2 regions of the Erwinia tasmaniensis Et1/99 genome follow, and region 1 is predicted to be linked to the other one. Evidence: predicted binding sites of a transcription regulator. Region 1 holds the regulator's gene; the other holds the start of a gene.
What was found. Region 1 encodes CRP, which controls carbon source genes, mostly activating them, when cyclic AMP is high. Its sites were predicted from a motif close to ATGTGANNNNNNTCACAT; they were not measured.
Positions count from the first base shown of each region.

Region 2: a site for CRP is predicted at 6,544-6,561, ahead of rbsD (D-ribose pyranase). Genes of this name have one in related genera too.

Region 1 is NC_010694.1:3,548,445-3,559,369, reverse strand. It holds gene ppiA (peptidylprolyl isomerase A) at 1-1, shown strand, start outside; gene ETA_RS17170 (aminodeoxychorismate synthase component II) at 62-640, shown strand; gene argD (bifunctional acetylornithine/succinyldiaminopimelate transaminase) at 725-1,942, shown strand; gene ETA_RS17160 (YccS/YhfK family putative transporter) at 1,987-4,065, opposite strand; gene crp (cAMP-activated global transcriptional regulator CRP) at 4,128-4,760, opposite strand; gene ETA_RS17150 (OsmC family protein) at 5,126-5,533, shown strand; gene ETA_RS17145 (phosphoribulokinase) at 5,568-6,437, opposite strand; gene ETA_RS17140 (YheU family protein) at 6,546-6,764, opposite strand; gene ETA_RS17135 (hydrolase) at 6,764-7,780, opposite strand; gene ETA_RS17130 (LysE family translocator) at 7,840-8,442, shown strand; gene tauA (taurine ABC transporter substrate-binding protein) at 8,651-9,628, shown strand; gene tauB (taurine ABC transporter ATP-binding subunit) at 9,642-10,409, shown strand; gene tauC (taurine ABC transporter permease TauC) at 10,406-10,925, shown strand, end outside.
Region 2 is NC_010694.1:19,772-30,696, reverse strand. It holds gene mdtD (multidrug transporter subunit MdtD) at 1-662, shown strand, start outside; gene rbsR (ribose operon transcriptional repressor RbsR) at 659-1,660, opposite strand; gene rbsK (ribokinase) at 1,663-2,592, opposite strand; gene rbsB (ribose ABC transporter substrate-binding protein RbsB) at 2,654-3,535, opposite strand; gene rbsC (ribose ABC transporter permease) at 3,561-4,529, opposite strand; gene rbsA (ribose ABC transporter ATP-binding protein RbsA) at 4,532-6,037, opposite strand; gene rbsD (D-ribose pyranase) at 6,045-6,464, opposite strand; gene alsS (acetolactate synthase AlsS) at 6,681-8,360, opposite strand; gene budA (acetolactate decarboxylase) at 8,379-9,161, opposite strand; gene ETA_RS01020 (LysR family transcriptional regulator) at 9,266-10,147, shown strand; gene ETA_RS20270 (hypothetical protein) at 10,563-10,925, shown strand, end outside.

The sequences.
Region 1 (10,925 bases):
ATTAACCGACCGCCTTCTCTGCCGGGCCAGCTTCCGCTGGCCCGGTTGTAATGGACCGATCATGCTGCTGCTTATCGACAATTACGACTCCTTCACCTGGAATCTCTACCAATATTTTTCTGAACTGGGCGCAGAAGTCTGCGTGCGGCGCAACGATGAAATTACCCTCGCTGACATTTCCGCGCTGTCGCCCCAGCAGCTGGTGATCTCCCCCGGTCCCTGTACCCCGAACGAAGCGGGGATCTCTGTTGACGCCATTCGTCATTTCGCCGGCCGGCTGCCGATCCTCGGCGTTTGTCTCGGACATCAGGCCATCGCCCAGGCATTCGGCGCGCGCGTTGAACGGGCACGCCGGGTGATGCACGGCAAAACCTCGGCGATTGAACATAACGATGGCGGCGTATTCTCCGGCCTTAATCATCCTTTGACGGTTACGCGCTATCACTCTCTGATCGTGGCGGCAGACAGCCTGCCCGCTGAATTTGAACTGACCGCCTGGACGCTGCGCGATGACGGGCAGCCCGACGAGATCATGGGTTTTCGCCACCGTACGCTCCCGCTGGAAGGGGTGCAGTTTCACCCGGAAAGCATTTTGAGCGAACAGGGTCACCTGCTGTTGGCTAATTTTCTTAAACGTTAATTAACATTTGCCTTTGTGATTAATTATTCATATTTTATGACTATATTTTCACGCATATAAAAAGACGAAACGGTGAGGTGATAGATGGCTACGGAAAAATTAGCGGTTACTCGGGCAACGTTTGATGAGGTGATTTTGCCTGTTTATGCACCAGCGCAGTTTGTGCCGGTCAAAGGCAAAGGCAGCCGTATCTGGGATCAGCAGGGTAAAGAGTATATCGACTTCTCCGGCGGGATAGCGGTTACCGCACTGGGACACTGCCATCCGGCGCTGGTTGAGGCGCTAAAAACCCAGGGAGAAACCCTGTGGCACACCAGCAATGTCTTGACCAACGAGCCTGCTCTGCGTCTGGCGAGCAAACTGATTAATGCCACCTTCGCCGATCGCGTGTTTTTTGCCAACTCCGGCGCGGAAGCCAACGAAGCCGCGTTTAAGCTGGCGCGCTACTACGCTTCCCAGCGCCACAGCCCGTATAAAAGCAAAATCATTGCCTTCCATAATGCGTTTCATGGCCGCACGCTGTTTACCGTTTCCGTCGGTGGGCAGCCAAAATACTCCGATGGTTTCGGGCCAAAACCGGCGGATATCGTTCATGTTCCCTTCAACGACCTGGCGGCGGTCAAAGCGGTGATTGACGATCATACCTGCGCGATTGTCGTCGAGCCGATCCAGGGGGAGGGCGGCGTCGTGCCGGCCACCCGGGAGTTTATGCAGGGGCTGCGTCAGCTGTGTGATGAGCATGATGCGCTGCTGGTGCTGGATGAAGTACAGAGCGGCATGGGCCGCAGCGGCAAGCTGTTTGCTTACGAACACTACGGCGTGCAGCCGGATATCCTGACCAGCGCGAAGGCACTCGGCGGCGGCTTCCCGGTCAGTGCGATGCTCACCACCAATGAAATTGCCTCAGTGATGGCGCCGGGCGTGCACGGCACCACCTACGGGGGTAACCCGCTGGCGTGCGCGGTGGCCGAAGCGGCGCTGGATATTATCAATACGCCGGAAGTGCTCGACGGCGTGGCCGCACGGCGGCAGCTGTTTGTTGATGCGCTACAGGGGCTGAATGCGCAACGGGATCTGTTCAGCGATATCCGTGGCAAAGGGCTATTGATTGGCGCGGCGCTGAAGCCACAGTATGCGGACCGCGCGCGCGATATTCTTAACGCGGCGGCCGCCGAAGGGGTGATGGTGCTGGTGGCCGGTCACGGCGTGATGCGTTTCGCGCCGTCGCTGGTGATTGAACCTGCCGATATCGCTGAAGGCATGGCGCGCTTCGCCGCGGCCGTCGAGAAAGTGCTGGGCTGAGCGACGATAGCTAATCGTGCGGCGTCCCCTTATTCGGGGCGTCGCTATGACGATTTGCTCGGCCGGTGTACCAGCCAGTGGCCGTGATGCGGGCGCTGACTCCAGGCCAGTGATGAAATGGTATGCATGGTGTTAAGGTGGTCAAGAATACGTTCGACGTGACCCTCCAGGAGGGTCACCGGCCCGTGCTGAAAATTATCCGGCGCCTCCAGCACGTTACTTTCCGAACCCGGGCCATCATATTCCAGCCGCTGTTGGCAACGCTGTAGGGCTATCTCGCAGGACTGGAGGTAGCGTTCTGCCAGCGACGAGGTCAGCATAGTATGTTCCCGCGCCATAATCGTCATTGCATTGATATGCTCAACGATAAGCTGGCTATGAGTCACCCACAGCTTCATATCGGACAGATAGCGGGAATCAAAACCGGGTTCCTGCATTGCCTGATTAAGGGAGTTATATAGCGCGTTATGTGCCTGGTTGACTTTGATACGCTGGTTTGCCAGCCTGCTAACATTCTGCTCATTGCCCAATAGCATCCGCAACGCTTCCTGATAAGCCTCCAGCGCGTCATGTGCGTTCTGGCGCAGCAGCGCGCTCTGCCACTGTGGCCACAGCCAGATATTGCCGCCGAAGGCGATCAGGCAGCCCATCAGGGTATCAATCAGACGCGGTAATAAGAATCCCTCTCCGTTCAGCGACAAAAGCTGAAGGGAATAAACGGCGGTGACCGTAAACCCTACCGTTGCCCAGCCATAGAACTTGCGTAAAAACAGGTAACTGACCAGAGTAATGGCCAGCATTACCAGTAATGTCATCGATTCTGGAGCATGCAGACGCAGGGCCAGCGCGGCCACCGCCAGCCCGGCAAGGGTGCCGAGCGCTCGGTGCTGAATACGCACGCGGGTGGCGCTGTAGCCGTTCAGGCTGACAAACATTACGGTCATCAGTATCCAATACGGCTTCGGCATATTTAAAAACAGCGCCAGCGTACTGGCAAAGGTGAGCATGACGCCGAAGCGGGCGGCGGTTCGCAAAGCGATGGATTTTAGCGACAGATAGCTTTTCAGCGCCGGTAGCAGCGGCAGGCGGCGCTGGCGGTCTGCCATCAGATCGCGGCGGTAGAGCGGGCGTTGGGCGCGCAGCACGCGCCCAATACGGCTGAAATGATAGTAGCAAAAATTACCGACCGGGTTATCAGGGTGCTGGCGGACAATCTTCTCCAGCGCTTCCAGCGGCTGTTCCAGAGTGAAGCGTTTGGGAAAGCGGTGATAAAGAATATCGTCTGCCAGTTCACGCAGGCGCGCGGCGATGCGCTGTGCGTTCCAGCGGATCACCGCCTCGGCGTGACTCTGGCGTACCAGTTTTTTGACGTCTTCAGGCTGATGCAGGCTAACGGCGATATGTTCCTGTAGATCCAGCGCCACCTGGAATGCGCGCATCAGGGGCTGATAGTGCTGGTTGCGGTTGGCTGCCAGCATATGGATCTGTTGGTAACAGGTGGTAATGAGGTCGACGGCTTTCTGTTGTCGGGCGAACAGCGGCGGCATTGCCGTTGAGGGATCGTTCAACTGGTTTAAATGACGATATTTTGCCTCGCAGTAGTCCGCGAGTTCGCGGTAAAGCAGGCTGAGCGTTTCGCGCATCGGCTGCTCTTTCCACAGCCAGAACCAGAACCAGTTAAATACCCCGTACCAGATGGTGCCAAGGATATACAGCAGCGGAGGCTGCCACATCGGCACTCTGCCCGCGAGGCTAAGGGTAAAAATGGCGGCGATCAGCGAAGCGGGCATGAGCCGGCCATGCAGCGGGCTTATCTCACCAGTCACCCCTAACAGCAGCGCCATCGCCAGCAGGATCAGCGGCAGGGGGGCGCCCTGGGCGGCGGCATACTGGATAACAAAACTGCTGCCGGCGAACAGGCTACCGCCAACCACCAGGCGTTTGAAGAAGCGTCTGTGTGGCGTATCCAGCCCGGCATTGTTGCAGCAGGCGGGCACCAGAGAAAACAGCAGGCCTTTTTGTAAATCACCCAGCAACCAGCCAAGCGCGACCGGCAAACAGAGCACCAGCGTTTGCCGCAGGGCATAGTTCACTTCAGGTTGATAGATAATTCTCCGCCACATCAGCCGCACCAAATAAAAAAAAGGCGCGGCAGGGGGCTGTCGCGCCGTGGGTTCAGAAGCGGTTAACGCGTGCCGTAAACGACGATAGTTTTACCGTGTGCAGAAATCAGATTTTGATCTTCCAGCATTTTCAGAATACGACCCACCGTTTCGCGCGAGCAGCCGACGATCTGGCCGATCTCCTGACGCGTAATTTTGATCTGCATTCCGTCGGGGTGCGTCATTGAGTCAGGCTGTTTCGCCAGGTTCAGCAGCGTCTGGGCGATGCGTCCGGTCACATCAAGAAAAGCTAAATTCCCCACTTTTTCCGAGGTGACCTGCAGGCGGCGCGCCATTTGTGAAGACAGGCGCATCAGGATGTCAGGATTGACCTGGATCAGCTGACGGAATTTTTTGTAAGAGATTTCAGCTACTTCGCAGGCTGCCTTTGCACGTACCCATGCGCTGCGCTCCTGTCCCTCTTCAAAGAGGCCCAGCTCGCCGATAAAATCCCCCTGGTTGAGATAGGAGAGGATCATCTCTTTGCCTTCTTCATCCTTGATCAGCACTGCCACAGAGCCCTTGACGATGTAGTAAAGGGTCTCGGCCTTCTCACCCTGGTGTATCAGCGTGCTTTTGGACGGATATTTGTGAATATGGCAATGTGACAGGAACCATTCTAGAGTTGGGTCTGTTTGCGGTTTGCCGAGAACCATTCGCTGTTATCCTCTGTTGTTATCGTGCCTGAATACATCCTGTTTTTCACGCTGCAAGGGTGATGCTTATCTTGCTGTCGCACGTAATAATAGGAATATACGGGAGCTGAATCCCTGCCAGGCGTTGAAATAGTCAAGCGTTCCCGTAGGAAGAAACATGGGCCTTTTTCAGAGCTGGCCGCGTGCCGTTGTTCTGCTTTCACCGACGCTTGAATGCAGGTGAAATTTTACAGCTCCGTTTGTAGCACAGCTTGAGATGGCTGTCTTCTGTTGTCTCGCTTCAGCATAGTCAGAAAAACAGAACGTTGCCGTTTTAGTGACGGCGGCGTACCCTGCTCTAACTGAATGAATTCGAGGATTTTGTTATGCAGGCACGAGTCAAATGGGTTGAAGGGATGACGTTTTTGGGAGAATCCTCATCCGGTCACCAGGTGCTGATGGATGGTAATTCGGGTGATAAAGCGCCAAGTCCGATGGAAATGGTGCTGATGGCCGCCGGAGGCTGTAGCGCCATTGATGTCGTTTCCATTCTGCAGAAGGGCCGCCATAACGTGGCCGACTGTGAGGTGAAACTGACTTCAGAGCGTCGCGAAGAGGCCCCGCGTATTTTCACCCATATCAATCTGCATTTCATTGTCAGCGGAAAAGCGCTGGCGGATAACGCGGTAGCGCGTGCGGTCGATCTTTCTGCGGAAAAATACTGCTCGGTGGCGATCATGCTGGGCAAAGGAGTGGAGATCGGCCACAGTTACGAAGTGATCGAACTGGCCTGATGCAGACCTCCGCTTAGCCGTGAAGGAAAGAGCGTCAGCCGATGCTCTTTCCTTCCATCAATCGTTTTACCAGTGGCCCCATAATCAGCTCCATCGCCAGCCCCATTTTACCGCCCGGCACCACCAGGGTTTTGATATGTGAGATAAACGAACCTTGCAACATCGACAGTAAATAAGGGAAATCGATATCGTCCAGCCCCTGAAAGTGGATCACCACGAAGCTTTCATCCAGGGAAGGGATACCGCGCGCGGCAAACGGGTTGGAAGTGTCCACCGTCGGAACGCGCTGGAAGTTGATATGGGTGCGTGAAAACTGCGGAGTAATAAAGTTAATGTAGTCCTCCATGGATCGCACCACCGAGTCCATCACCGCTTCGCGCGAGTGGCCGCGTTCGCTGGTGTCGCGTACCAGCTTCTGGATCCATTCAAGGTTGACGATGGGCACCACGCCAACCAACAGATCGACGCTGTTCGCCACGTTATGTTGCGGTGTGACCACGCCGCCGTGCAGCCCCTCATAAAACAGCACATCGGTCGGCTCTGCCAGCGGCTGCCACGGCGTAAAGGTGCCTGGTACCTGTTTCCACGGCACGGCCTCATCATAGGTATGCAGATACTTGCGCGACTTGCCTGTGCCGCTGCGTCCATATTCGCTAAACGTGTGCTCCAGCAGCCCGAAATCATTCGCCTCCGGGCCAAAATAGCTGACGTGTTTGCCCATATCGCGCGCTTTGCGGATCGCCATATCCATTTCCGGGCGTGTAAATCGATGGAAGCTGTCCCCCTCGACTTCTGCTGCGCGCAGGTTCAGCTGCTGGAAAATCTTCCTGAATGCCAGGCTGGTGGTAGTGGTTCCTGCCCCGCTGGAGCCGGTAACGGCAATCACCGGATGTTTGGTCGACATGACGTACTACTCCCTGCAAAAAAAGGGTGGGGCTGCATTGGTAACATGATTTGGCGATCTTTGTTACCCATGCAGCGGGTAAAGCGCAGAAAAAGAGGCGGGTGCCGGTTAGTCGTGAAACTGTCCGCGCGGCATAATATTGACCGACTCGTGCAGTTCAGACCATACCAGCACCACCTCGCCGCTGCTAAGTTGACGACGCACATCGGCGACTTTCTGCTCCAGCGATCGTTCATGTTCGCCGTAATCGGTGCCCTCGCGCAGTACAAAGGATTCAATCAGGCTATCAAGCGTTGCAGGATCCAGTTCTTTCCAGGGAATAATCATCAGTTTTCCAGCCAGGGGGTGAGCCATTGCGGGATGCGCTGTTCCAGCCACATTTGTGGGCTGCGCAGCGTTCCGCCAACAAAACCGACGTGCCCGCCGTGCTGCGTCAGCTGATATTCAACATTCGGCGGCAGCAGGGCAGGGTCGGGGATCACGTCAGGAGTCATAAAAGGATCGTCCTGGGCGTGAATAATCAGCAGCGGCTTACGCACCTGCGGCAACAGCGGCAGGGCGCTGCATCGGCGGTAGTAGTCGCTGGCATCAATAAAGCCGTGGGCGCGTGCGGTAATGGCATTATCAAAATCGCGCAGCTGGCGCATGGATCCGAGCTGCGCCAGATTGACGGGCAGCGTGCCGGGCCAGGCGCGCAGTTTGCGCCGCGCATTCTGCTTCAGCAGGCCGAGCAGATAGCGCTGATAAACACGGGAAAAGCCCTGTTCCAGCCGCAGGCTACAGGGTTCCAGCATCAGCGGCGCGGAAACCGCGACCCCGGCATCCAGCAGGCAATCATCTCCCTGTTTGCCCATCAGGCAGGCCAGCATATTCCCCCCCAGCGAGATGCCGACGGCAGCGGTCGGCACTTCGCCCCATGCGTCGCGCAGCCACTGTAAAAAATAGCTGGCATCCTCAGTTTCGCCAGAATGATAGATACGGTTCAGGCGATTGGGCACGCCGCTACAGCCGCGAAAGTGCATCACCACCCCCAGCCAGCCGCGCGCTTTCCACGCCTGTAGCAGGCCGTGCGCATAGGGGCTGTGGAAGCTACCCTCCAGGCCGTGGAACAGCACCACACGCGGCTTGCTGCGCGCCTGGGCCGGGTTTTCGCTCCACGCCAGATCGATAAAATCGCCGTCCGGCAGCGTCAGGCGCTGCCAGTGCGGTTTCAGCGTCACGCGGCGGCGTACCAGACGCGGCAGGATGGTTTGCAGATGCGCATTGCTGGCTCCCGTCATCGGACGAAACGGGTTTTCAGCCGGACAATTAAAAATCATGTGGTCGGGGCTTGTAGGTTCCATAGCGCGCTGTTAGCTTCATCAGGTTGTTTATTTTTCCGGGGGTGAGAGGCACCCGTTTTATGGAACTGAGTCTGTTTTTATCCATGTTAGGTTTTCTCTGGGTCGCTGCCATTACGCCCGGCCCTAATAATATGTTACTCACCGCCTCTGGCGCGAATTTTGGTTTCTTGCGTTCTCTCAGTTTACTGGTTGGCATCATGATCGGTATGCAGGTCATGCTGCTGATGGTGGCGTTTGGCATTGGTGGACTGATCCTGCTTTATCCCTCTCTGCATCTCTTTCTCAAAGTGGCGGGTAGCGTTTATCTGCTGTGGCTGGCGTGGAAAATCGGTAGCGCCGAATATGAAAAGCTGGATACCGATAACCCCCCCGCCGCACAGATGCCTTTCTGGCAGGGCGGCCTGTTACAGCTGATCAATCCCAAAGCGTGGCTGATGGCGCTGGGGGCAGTTGCCAGCTTTAGCCTGGCGGGTGAAGCTTATCGCACCTCGGTGGTGGCTATCAGTATCGGTATGGCGCTGGTCAACGTGCTGTCCGGGCTTATCTGGCTGGCTTTTGGCACGCTGATTGGCCGTGTTTTGCGCAGCCGCCGCGCCTGGCGGCTGTTTAACCTGTTTATGGGCTTACTAACCGCGGCCTGTGTCCTGTTGATTTGGCACTAACTTACGCGTCGACTGCTATGGGGCGACGCGGTTTATTGCCCTAAAGGTTAGCGTGTGAAGCCACGTATTGCCGCTTTCCGGCAATCGAATGCACGAAAAGTACTAAGTAATTTTCGTTATAAAGAATAATTTTTAATTACTTTATAATAACTACCCCGCCCGGTTACAAAGGAGCTATTCAGCAGTAACACTTATTTCGGGGCGGGTTATGACGGCTAAATTTGCGGTTTCAATTCTGACGGCGGCGCTGTCGCTGACGGCGCTTAGCGTACAGGCGGTAGATGTTACCGTTGCGTATCAGACCTCGGCGGAGCCGGCGAAAGTGGCGCAGGCCGATGGCACCTTTGCCAAAGAGAGCGGGGCAAAGGTCGACTGGCGCAAATTCGACAGCGGATCGGGCGTGGTGCGAGCGCTGGCCTCCGGCGATGTGCAGATTGGCAATATCGGCTCCAGCCCGCTGGCCGTGGCCGCCAGCCAGCAGGTGCCGATTGAAGTCTTTCTGCTGGCCTCGCAGCTTGGCAGCTCAGAGGCGCTGGTGGTGAAAAAAGAGATTAATCATCCGCAAGATCTGATCGGCAAGCGTATCGCCGTCCCGTTTATGTCCACCACGCACTACAGCCTGCTGGCAGCACTCAAACACTGGGGCATCAAGCCCGAACAGGTACAGATTATTAACCTGCAGCCCCCGGCCATTGCCGCCGCCTGGCAGCGCGGTGATATTGACGGTGCCTACGTCTGGGCGCCCGCCGTTAACCAGCTGGAGAAAGAGGGCAGGGTGCTGACCGACTCTTCCCAGGTGGCTGAATGGGGCGCGCCAACGCTGGACGTCTGGGTGGTGCGCAAAGATTTCGCCGCAAAACATCCTGACGTGGTGAGCGCTTTCGCCCGCAGCGCGCTGGCCGCGCAAAAAACTTATCTTGATAATCCGCAGCAGTGGCTGAAGCAGGATGACTATCTTGGCAAGCTGTCGCGCCTGAGCGGCGTTCCCACCGCGCAGGTGCCCGCACTGGTGCAGGGCAATACCTATCTTAGCGCCGCTCAGCAGGTTGAACAGCTTAACGGCCCGGTGAACCAGGCGATTGTCGACACGGCTAATTTCTTGAAACAGCAGGGCAAGGTGCCGCAGGTGGCCAGCGATTACGGCAGCTTTGTTACCGACCGTTTCGTTAAACCTCTCGCACAGTAACAGGAGCACGCCGATGCTGTCAGTCTCTCATCTTCACGCCAGCTATGCAGGAAAGCTGGCATTACAGGATATCAATCTGTCGATCGACAGTGGTGAGCTGGTGGTGGTTCTCGGACCGTCTGGCTGTGGCAAAACCACGCTGCTGAACCTGATCGCCGGATTTATCCCGGCTGACGGTGGCAGTATCACGCTGGACGGGCGGCCGGTCACCGGGCCGGGTGCCGATCGCGGGGTGGTGTTTCAGCATGAGGGGCTGCTGCCATGGCGCAACGTGCTGGATAACGTCGCCTTTGGCCTACAGCTGGCCGGGGTAGAGAAAAACGAGCGCCGCGCCGTGGCGCGGCGCATGCTGAAAAAAGTGGGCCTGGAAGGGGCGGAGAAGCGTTTTATCTGGCAGCTTTCCGGCGGCATGCGCCAGCGCGTGGGCATTGCCAGAGCGCTGGCGGCCGATCCGCGCCTGCTGCTGCTGGACGAACCCTTTGGCGCACTGGATGCCTTTACCCGCGAGCAGATGCAGGAGCTGCTGCTGCGGCTGTGGCGTGACAGCGGCAAACAGATCCTGCTGATCACCCATGATATTGAAGAAGCGGTATTTCTTGCCAGCGAGCTGATCCTGCTGTCGCCGGGGCCGGGGCGCATCGTAGAACGTCTGGTACTGGACTTTGGTCGCCGCTATGCGGCCGGAGAGGCCTGCCGGGCGATAAAGTCCGACCCGGCATTTATTGAACGCCGTGAATATGTTCTTAGCCGGGTGTTTCAGCAGCGCGAGGTGTTCGCATGAGTTCACTGGTCAATGAGAAAACGCCGCCGCGTAAAGCGACACTGCGCTGGCCGCTGCCGCGCCAGCTGACCATCAGCCTGGCGACCCTGCTGGTGCTGCTGGCCGTCTGGTGGGCGGTGACCCGGCTCCAGCTGATCGCCCCGCTGTTCCTGCCCGCGCCGCAGCAGGTGTGGCACCAGCTGTTGACCATCGCCAGCCCGACCGGCTTTATGGATGCCACGCTATGGCAGCATCTTGCCGCCAGCCTGACGCGTATTGTGATTGCCCTGCTGGCTGCGGTGGTGATTGGCGTGCCGGTGGGGATTTTAATGGGCCTGAACGCTACGCTGCGCGGCATCCTCGATCCGCTGATTGAATTGTACCGCCCGGTGCCGCCGCTGGCCTATCTGCCGCTGATGGTTATCTGGTTCGGGATCGGCGAAACCTCGAAAATCTTACTGATTTATCTGGCCATTTTCGCGCCGGTGGCCATGTCGGCACTCGCCGGGGTGAAAAGCGCCCAGCAGGTGCGGCTGC
Region 2 (10,925 bases), 350 kb from region 1:
GGCGTCATCCCTCTCCGCTGATCCCGCTGCCCATATTTAAGACGCGTACGTTTTCCGTAGGCATCGTCGGCAACATCTTTTCACGCCTGGGTACCGGCAGCGTTCCGTTCCTGATGCCGTTGATGTTACAGGTTGGTTTTGGTTATACCGCCCTGCTGGCTGGCTGCATGATGGCCCCCACCGCGCTGGGCTCTATTTTGGCCAAGTCGACGGTAACGGGTGTACTGCGCGGATTTGGGTATCGAAAAACGCTGGTAGGCATTAGCGTATTGATTGGCATCCTGGTCGCTTCATTCTCTTTACAGTCTGCGCACTGGAATATACTGGCGTTGCTGATCCCGCTGTTTATTCTGGGCATGGCGATGTCAACCCAGTTTACCGCGATGAATACCATTACCCTAGCCGATCTGAATGACGGTAACGCCAGCAGCGGCAATAGCATGCTGGCCGTCACCCAGCAGTTGGCGATTGGTTTTGGTGTGGCGGTCAGCGCGGCGGTGCTGCGTTTTTATGAAGGCTTTGGCGGCGACACATTGCAGCACTTCCATGCCACCTTCCTGACCATGGGGATCATCACCGTGCTATCAGCGCTGGTATTCCTGCTGCTTAAGCCGGGAGATGGGCGCAATCTCATCAGCAATCGTGATAAGAAAAAATCCTAAATCATTCCGACCGAGGCGCGCTCAATCAACTCCGGCGTGAGTACCAGCAGCTGCGTCTCGGCCATCGGATCGGCCAGACGATGCAGCAGGGCATCAATCGCCAGCTCACCCAGTTCATCTTTGGGCTGATGAACGGTACTGAGCGGCGGGGTCATGTAACGTGCCAGTTCAATATCGTCGTAACCCACCACCGCCACGTCCTGCGGGATCGCCATTCCCGCCTGATATAAAGCATGATAAACCCCAACGGCCATCGCATCATTGCAGGTAAATACCGCCTGCGGCGGTGAACGCAGTGCCAGCAGCTCATTCATGGCGTTAAACCCACCTTGAAACTCGAAGTCACTGCTGATGATATAATCCGCCGGAATGGGCAATCCGGCATGTTCCATCGCCTGTCGATAGCCTTCAAGGCGCATGCGAGACGGGGTTTTGTCCAGCGGACCGGTGATACAGGCGATACGCGTATATCCTCGTGAGATAAGATGGTGGGTCGCCATTTTCCCACCTAACAGCGCATTATCCTGAATAATGTCTTTACCCCATTCAAACGGGGCCCAGTCCATCATGACTGCCGGCACGCCGGGATAACGGCTGAGAATATCGGCAGAGGGCAGATGGCTTTCGGTACACATGATCAACAGGCCATCGACACGCTTCTGCATCAGCGTTTCCAGGCTGTGGTTCATGCGCGCCTCATCGCCTTCCGTGTTACACAACACCAGACTGTAACCACGTTCGTAGCAGCTGCGCTCAACGCCGCGCACCACTTCGGAATAGAAGGGATTGCTGCTGGCGGTCAGCAACATGCCGATAGTCCGGGTCTGATTCAGCTTCAGGCTGCGCGCCAGCGCCGAGGGCGCATAGTTGAGCTGTCTGACCGCCGAGGTCACCCTTTCCCGCACCGCCGGGCTGACAAAGCGATTATTATTAATCACGTACGATACGGTAGAGGTTGAAACACCCGCGAGGCGGGCGACGTCTTTCATCGTTGCCACATTTACCCCTGCTGCTGTAAAAAGCTGTCTATTTCATCGCGCCAGGGAACCGACGGCTGTGCACCGCGGCGCGTCACGGCAATCGCGGCGGCGGCATGGGCAAAGCGTACCGCCTCAGCCATCGGACGCTGTTCCAGCAATGCGGTCATCAGCGCGCCGTTAAAGGTATCCCCCGCGGCAATGGTATCAACGGCCGCCACGCGAAAACCAGCAATGCGCTGGCCGTTACCCTGCTCACTTAGCCATACGCCGCGGTTGCCAAGCGTAATCAGCACCGTGGCTATCCCTTTCTCGTGCAGCTTGCGCGCGGCAAGATCCGCATCTTCATCACTGTTTACCGTCACGCCGGTCAGGATCTGCGCTTCCGTTTCATTAGGGGTAATGATATCAACCAGCGACAGCAGCTCGTCTGAAAGCGGCGTTGCCGGGGCCGGATTGAGCACCACCCGGGTCTGGTGCTGATGGGCAATATGTGCAGCTGCCAGCACGCTATCCAGCGGCGACTCCAGCTGCATCAGCAGCACCTGCGCGTCGGCAATAATGTGCTGATGCTCAACCACGCGCTCAGGCGTCAGGGCAGCATTGGCACCGGCATCAATACCGATGATATTTTCACCGTCACCGTTGACGAAAATCAGCGCCACGCCGGTAGATCCCCCGGTGATAGTCGCGACAGACGCGACATCAATGCGGTCATTGGCCAGCTGCTGACGAATACGCTTGCCGATATCGTCTTCGCCTAGGCAGGCGATAAACGCAATATCCGCGCCGCTGCGTCCGGCGGCAACGGCCTGGTTAGCCCCTTTACCACCGAATGCGACCTGATACTGCTTCCCGATCACCGTTTCACCCGGACGCGGAAAGTGCGCCAGGTTCAGGATGTGATCGGCGTTGATGCTGCCGAGGACAGCCATTTTGCCGTTTTTTTTCATAAGGAGATTATCCCGGTCTGTGCGCCACCCGCGGATGGCGCGTGCCGTGCTGTTCTTTGATTTACCGGGTGACCAGTTTCAGCTCAACCGGATTGATAGCCTGAACCTGCTGGCCTTTCAATACTTTATCCGCAGTTTCAACACCAACCGCGCCGATCTGCTCCGGCAGCTGCGCCACGGTTGCCGCCAGTTTACCCCCCTGAACCGCTTTAATTCCGTCTGGCGTGCCGTCGAACCCCACCACGGCCACATCGGTTTTGCCCGCCGTTTGCAATGCGCGCAGAGCGCCCAGCGCCATTTCATCATTTTGGGCAAATACCGCCTGCACATCCGGGTGCGCGGTCAGCAGGTTCTGCATGACGTTCAGGCCCTTAGTACGATCGAAATCAGCCGGTTGGCTGGCAAGAATAGTGAATTTGTGCGCATCGGCGGCCTGTTTGAAACCTTCACCGCGCTCGCGCGCGGCGGACGTCCCGGCGATGCCCTGCAGTTCGATGATTTTTGCTCCTTCACCGGCCTTTTGCGCTATATAGTCACCGGCCAGCTTACCACCGGCCCGGTTATCAGAGGCAACGTGACTTACCACCTTACCGTGCGTAGCCACGCGATCCAGGGTAATAACCGGGATATTGGCCCGGTTGGCCATCTTCACCGCGTTCCCCACGGCATCGGAATCGGTGGGGTTAATCAGCAACAGTTTCGTACCGCGTACGGTAAGATCCTGCACGTTGGCGAGCTCTTTCGCCGGGTTGTTCTGCGAATCCAGCACCACCAGGTTATAGCCCAGCTTATCGGCCTCTTTCTGCGCGCCCTCTTTCAGCGACACGAAGAAAGGATTATTGAGGGTAGACACCACCAGCGCGATGGTCTCTTTTGCCAGCGCGTTAGCGCTCAGCGTAGCGCCTAACAGTACCGCCAGCACGGTCAGTTTTTTCATTTTCATTTTTGTATCCTGTAAGGGGAGAGAGTTATTTACTGCTTTTGTTATCCACCAGTACCGCCAGCAAAATCACTACGGCCTTGACGATCGTCTGGTAGTAAGAGGACACGCCGAGCAGATTTAGCCCGTTATTCAGGAAACCCAGGATCAGCGCACCAATCAGCGTCCCCATAATCCGCCCTTTGCCGCCTGCCAGGCTGGTGCCACCCAGCACCACGGCGGCGATGGCATCCAGCTCATAGCCCGTGCCTGCCGTTGGCTGCGCCGAGGAGAGGCGTGCAACTTCAATGGTGCCCGCCAGCGCTGCCAGCATTCCGCACAGGGAGTAGACGATAAGTTTGACGCGATTGACGCTGATGCCCGAAAGACGCGTTGCCGCCTCGTTGCCGCCCAGCGCATAGATATAGCGGCCAAGCCGGGTGTGATGCAGCATGTACCAAACGGCGAGGAACACTGCCGCCATCAGCCAGACCGGCGTTGGGATACCCAGCGGACGGCCGATCCCGAACCAGCCAAACAGGTCGGCGTTATCGTTAAAGCCGGTATTGACCGGGCTGCCGTTGGTATAAACCATGGTGACACCCCGCAGTAACAGCATCATGACCAGCGTGGCAATAAAGGCCTGTACTTTGCCTTTTGCCACGATCAAACCGGTTATCGCGCCAATCAAGGCACCCAGCGCCAGAGAAGCCGCCACCGCCACCAGTGCGTTGACCTCCAGTCCGACCAGCTTGGCCGCAACGGCACCGGTCAGGGCCAGCAGTGACCCCACGGAAAGATCGATACCGGAGGTGAGAATAACCAGCGTCATTCCCACCGCCATAATGGCGTTGACCGAGGTCTGTTGCAGAATGTTGAACAGGTTGCCAACGGTAAAGAAGTTCGGGCTAATGCTGGAAACGATGGCAATCAGCACCACCAGGGCAATCAGCGATTTTTGCTCAAGCAGCCATGCCTTTGTTATCAGGCGGCGTGAAGAAAGGGGTTGTGTGCTCATCGTTATACCAGCTCCGCGCTGTCATGTTTACCTACTGCCGCTGCCATCAGGATCTCCTGGGAAGCCTGCTCGATCGGGAACTCACCGCTCAGGCGACCTTCGTGCATTACCAGCACGCGATCGCTCATGCCCAGTACTTCCGGCATATCAGAAGAGACAAGAATGATGCTCAGCCCTTCTTGCTTAAACTGATTAATTAGCTGATAAATCTCTTTCTTCGCCCCGACGTCAACGCCACGTGTGGGTTCATCAAGGATCAGCACTTTTGGCCGCGTCATCAGCCCACGCGCAATCGCCACCTTTTGCTGATTACCGCCGGAAAGCAGGCCAATCGTCTGGTCCATTGACGGGGTTTTCACGTTAAACAGGGTGATAAAATCTCCTACCGCCTGCCGTTCCTGCGCATGCTTCAGTCGGCCTGCGCCATAGCTGAAGCTATTAAGCGCGGTCAGCGACATGTTCTCTTTCACTGACATCCCCAGTATCAGGCCATCGTGCTTACGATCTTCGGAGATATAAACAATGCCGTTAGCCAGTCCCTCCTGCGGGGAGTTAGTCACCACTGGCTTACCCTCCAGCGTGATACGACCCTTGCTGCGAGGCAACGCGCCGTACAGCACCTTCATCAGTTCACTGCGCCCGGCGCCCATCAGGCCCGCCACTCCGAGGATTTCGCCCTTGCGCAGCGTAAAGCTGATGTTTTCTACGCCGGACCCGCTCAGGTTTTCAACCTTCAGACGCACTTCACCCGGCGCTTTATCCAGGCGCGGATACTGCTCTTCCAGCTTGCGCCCCACCATCATTTCGATCAGCGATTCTTCACTCAGCGCCGTCACGTCATATTCGGCGATAAACTGCCCGTCGCGGAAAATCGTGACGTCATCGCAGATCTCAAATATCTCTTTCATCCGGTGGGAGATATAGACGATGCCGCAGCCCTGGGCTTTCAGCTCGCCAATCACGCGGAACAGCGAGGCGGTTTCGGTATCGGTCAGCGCATCCGTGGGTTCGTCCATTACGATCACTTTTGACTCGAAGCTCAGTACCTTCGCGATTTCCACCATCTGCCGATCGCCGATCGACAGCTCACCGACCAGCCTGTGGCTGCCAAAACGCAGATTCAGTCGCTGTAGCAGCGCATCAGCGGCGGCGTACATTTTTTTCCACTGGATACGGCCAAAACGGCTAACAAATTCACGGCCAAGAAAGATGTTTTCGGCAATGCTCAACTGCGGGATCAGATTGAGTTCCTGATGGATGATGCCAATCCCCGCCTCCTGTGAGGCTTTGGGGCCGCTGAACGTGGTTTCCTTGCCCAGCCAGACAAACGATCCGGCGTCGCGCGTGTAGATGCCGGTCAGAACTTTCATCATGGTGGATTTGCCCGCGCCGTTTTCTCCCACCAGCGCCATCACCCGACCGGGATAAACCGACAGCGCCGCGCCGGACAGGGCTTTAACGCCGGGGAACGACTTGTCGATGCCGCTAAGTTGCAGTAAAGGTTGCATCAGCACCTCAGAAGGTCACGCCAGCGACCAGGATGACATTGGCATACGGCGTACACTCTCCGCTGCGAATAATCGCCTGACTGTGCCGGGTTTGCTGTTTGAACTGTTCATGGCTGATATAGCGGAGGGTGATCGTATTTCCCTGCTGCTGCTGTAACGCATCGAGCAAGGCGACCAGTTCGCTATGTCGCTGCGGATTATGCTGGCGGATCTCCTGCGCCATAATGGCCGTTTCGACCTGCATTTCGCGGGTAACCACTTGGGCAACCTCCAGAAAACCGGGAATACCTTGAGTGAGCGCCAAATCAATACGCTCCGGCCCGAGAGGGGTGGGTAAACCGGCATCACCGATAACAAGACTGTCGGTATGACCCAGGCGTGATATCACGGACGAGATGGCGGAATGCAGTAAGATGCCTTTTTTCATGATTTGCTCCACAGCGAAACGTTTCGCTAGCGGGCAGTGTAAGAAATCGCAGAGGGAAAACAATCTTCACATGTTGGAAATGTGATCGCCATCGAAACGTTTTGCTGGCGCGTGGCCGGTTATTGTTCAGGCGAAAAAAAGGCGGTATCAATACCGCCCGAAATAGGAGATTGCAGAGAGAGCGGCAGGACAATCCGCCCTCTGTATATTCGATGATTACAAAATCTGGCTAAGATGCAGTTGGCCCATCAGCATATGATTGTCGGCATAGTCTACCGGCACCGCCACCACCGCTGGCCCCTGCACGTCCATCGCTCTGCGCAGCGTGGGCTCCAGCTGTTCGGCGCTTTCCACCGCAAAACCGGCAGCCCCAAAGGATTCGGCGTAGGCTTTGAAATCAATCGGGCCGAACTTCACGCCGGACACCCGCTGGTATTTTTTCTCTTCCTGCATCGCCACCATGTTGTACTCCTCATCCACCCAGATGATATGCAACACATTGGCACCAAGGCGGACTGCGGTTTCCAGCTCCATGCTCGATTGCAGGAAGCCCCCATCCCCGGAAACGGACACCACTTTGCGTGACGGGTCCACCAGCCAGGCACCGATCGCCCAGGGTAGCGCAACGCCCATCGTTTGCTGACCGTTAGAGATCATCACCTGGCGCGCGCGGAAGCTGTAAAGATAACGGGCTATCCAGATATGGAAGCTGCCCATATCGACCGTCAGCGTCACATCGCTGTTAATAATGTCCTGCATGGCGCGCACGATGCGCAGCGGGTGCAGGGCGAACTGGTTGAGCTGGTGACCGCGCAATGCCAACAGTTCACGCTGCTGCTGGCGATCCTGAAGAATGGAGGCCGCCTCCGGGCTAAGCGTTAAGGCATGATCGATGCGAGCCGTCAGTTTTTCCAGCGTGGCGGCGATATCGCCCACCAGCTCGGCATCCGGCTGATAACAGTTGTCGCTGTCGGCGGGCAGCACGTCAATATGCACCAGCGTGGCGGTGCCGTTATTCCACATCGCCGGCTCATACTCGACCGGGCTGTAGCCGATAGTGATAATCAGATCGGCCCCGCGCAGCAGGCGATCGCCCGCCTGGTTGTTGAACAGCCCGACGCGCCCGGCAAAGCGTGAGAAGTGCTCCTGCCGCACCGCGCCCGCAGCCTGATAGGTGCTGGTGACCGGGATATGGCTGCGCTCCAGCAGGTGATACAGCGCTTCGCTGTTGGCGGGCTGGCTGGCCATCAGCCCCAGCAGGATCACCGGATCTTTCGCCCGCGCTATCTGTTGGGCCACGGCGGCAATCGCCGCATCCGGCGCAGAACCCAGCAGCAGATGGCCGTGAGTATTCAGCAGATGGCCGCGCGCCGGTTCATTAACGATATCCTGCGGCAAACTGACGAAGGCACCGCCGGGACGCCCCTGCTCAGCGCTGCGAAAGGCGTTCGACAACACCTCGCCAATCGCGTCTGAAGAACCCACTTCGACCGCGTACTTACTTACCGGACGGAACATCGCCACCGTATCCATACTCTGGTGCACCTGCTTGGCGCTGTCGGCACGTTTTACCGCGCCCCCCAGCGCCACGAGCGGATCGCCTTCCGTGGTGGCCGTTGCCATACCGGTGATCAGGTTGGAACAGCCCGGCCCGGAGGTGACCAGCGCCACGCCGGCCTTGCCGGTCAGTCTGCCGACTGCCGCCGCCATAAATGCGGCATTGGCTTCATGGCGCACGGGAATGGTCTGGATTGACGTATCCAGCAGCGAATCGAACACTTTATCGATTTTTGCGCCAGGGATACCGAATACGTGTTTAACCCCCTGCGCCTCAAGCTGGGCCGCCACCAGATCGGCACCGTGTGCCCACTGCTGAACATCAGTTGCGTTTTTCATCTAAATTGTCTCCTGTTTTCAGCTTTCGACGGCACGGATGGCAGAGTCCAGGTTTTCAGGACTCAGATTTGCCTGCAGGAAATCACTGTCGCCCGGCAAATCGATCACCAGTTTGCTGATTTCGCCAAAGGCGAGCGTGCCGTGATCAAGCTGATAATCAAGTAAATGGCCACCGCCCTGACGATCGTCGGTGATAAAGTGTTCGTGGTAACCCGCCACGTTGATCCCCTGCATATATTGCGGGGTGCGAAAACCGATCAATACGCCGTTGCGCTGTGCGAATTCGAAGGTAGGCTGCTTACCGAGCACTTCCGGCATCGATTTATAAGGACGATGCTGGCAGGGCACGGTACGGGTTTGCGCATGGCTGAACAGGCCGTCAATGCGTAACGCGCAGAACTGGTTATCGGAACTGACCTGTTGGTCAATGGTCTGGTGAACTTCGGCACGGGTCACCGGGCCGGTGAAACGGTGCTGATACTGCGGGCGGAAAAAGGTCATCACCGCGAACGGCGTTTGCTGGTCAGGCCGGGCGGCACGCGCGCTGCCGTCCGAGCGCAGCTGGTACACTTCGCGGTTGAAGGCGATCAGTTCGCCATCCAGCTGGTTGAAAGTGCCAAGACCGAAATCCCCCTTCTTCAGCAGATCTGCCACGGTGGTAGTCCCATCGTACACGCCGCTGAGTAACGCACTCATCAGGGAGGTCTGATAGATTACGCTTTCTGGTCTTTCTTTCTGCATCTCTTTGACGGTGGTTGTCAGCTGTTCCACACAGGAACAGTCGGTTACAGAATGTGTCATTGCACCTTCTCCTGCCAAACTGTTAAGAAGTATTTAAACAATATTGACGCCTTTCCATGAATGGTTCCAATATAGAACTCCCCACTCTTTGAGACGTTTTTGATATGGAACTACGCTATCTCCGTTATTTTGTTGCGGTTGCCGAAACGCGTCACTTCACGCGGGCAGCGGAAATGCTCGGTATTTCCCAGCCGCCGCTCAGCCAGCAGATTAAAAAGCTGGAGGAAGAGATAGGGACTCCGCTGTTGAAAAGACTGACGCGCGGCGTTGAACTGACCGATGCGGGTGAAGCCTTTTATCAGGATGCGCGCCAGATCCTGGAACTGACCGGGCATGCGCTGGAGAAAGCAAAGGGGATTGCACGCGGTATCAGTGGGCGACTGTCGATTGGATTCGCCAGCTCGACCGCCTTCCACCCACAGATATTTCAGCTGTTACATCGCTTTCAGGAGCGTTTTCCGGCGATCACGCTGCTGCCGCGTGAGGAGAATATGGCGGCGCTGATGCATGATTTGCAGGAAGGATTACTGGATGCGGCCTTTGTGCGCCTGCCCTGTGAGAGCAGTAAAGCCTTTAATCTGAAGGTGATCGCCAGTGAGAAGATGGCGCTGGTATTACCCGCGAAGCATCGCTTAGCCGACACGGACTGCCTGTCGCTGGCACAGCTAAAAGACGAGCCGCTGATCCTGTTCCCCCGCGAGGTTGCACCCAGCCTGTACGAAGTGATTATCAGCGCCTGTCTGCGTGCGGGGTTCCAGCCAGAGCGCCTTCAGCAGTCTCCACAAATATCGTCTGCTATCAGCATGGTCGCCGCCGGATTTGGTATCAGTATCGTTCCGGACTCTCTGCGCAGCATCAGGCTGCCGGGCGTCAGCTTCCATCAGATCGAAGATGCCGCGCTGGGCAGTGATATCGCGCTCGCATGGCGGCGCTGGGATCGCTCACCCGCGGTTCATCATCTGGTCACGACCCTGGCGGATGCCTGACAGGCTTTAGGCGCTGATTTTTCGCACCCGCTTCACATCAGATTCCAGTGAGTTCAGGTCTTTATCAAGTTTGCCCTGTGTTAGCGCCAGTAATAACGCTGTCTTTTTCATTTCTTTTTTGCTTGTGGAATAGAGCAGTCAATCCTGCCCGCTAAACGTTGTCGATGAAAATCATAGCGAGTATTCAAAATACTTACTGAATTATCAGGCCGCATGGTTCTGGCATGGCGGGCTGATAAACGGCTTAACCGCCACTTATTCCAGCCTTTTCATCAACTGCGGTTAACACCATGCCGCAAGGCGAAGTAAAAGCACGTTTCCTGATGTTTTTAATCTGAACAGCATCAACAAATAGCGATACTATTATCTAAAGCAATACATTCTTTTGTGATAATTAACCACACAAGGAGGAGATTTGCGCAAAAACACGATCAAAAACTATAACGCACCATCCTGCACCGGTTTCAACGACACAAAAATCCACTCCCAAGAGCCTCACACCATTGAAAAGATATCGCCGCTCAACTGGCGGCTGAAATCGGTAATGAAAAGCGGAGAGCAGTTATCCAGGAAAAGCAGTGGGAGTGGCTTTAGAAGCCCTGGTGGCCTGATACGAAACGTATTAAAAGGACCGTTGCCGGGGAGCGGCACGGATGACATTGAACTGAACGGGGTCATTTCGACAGGTAAAGCCCTTTACCTGGAAGCGCAAGCCCTGAACCTTACCCAGAGAGAGAACCCGCAGCAGGCGCCGCCATTATCACTGAAGACCAAGACG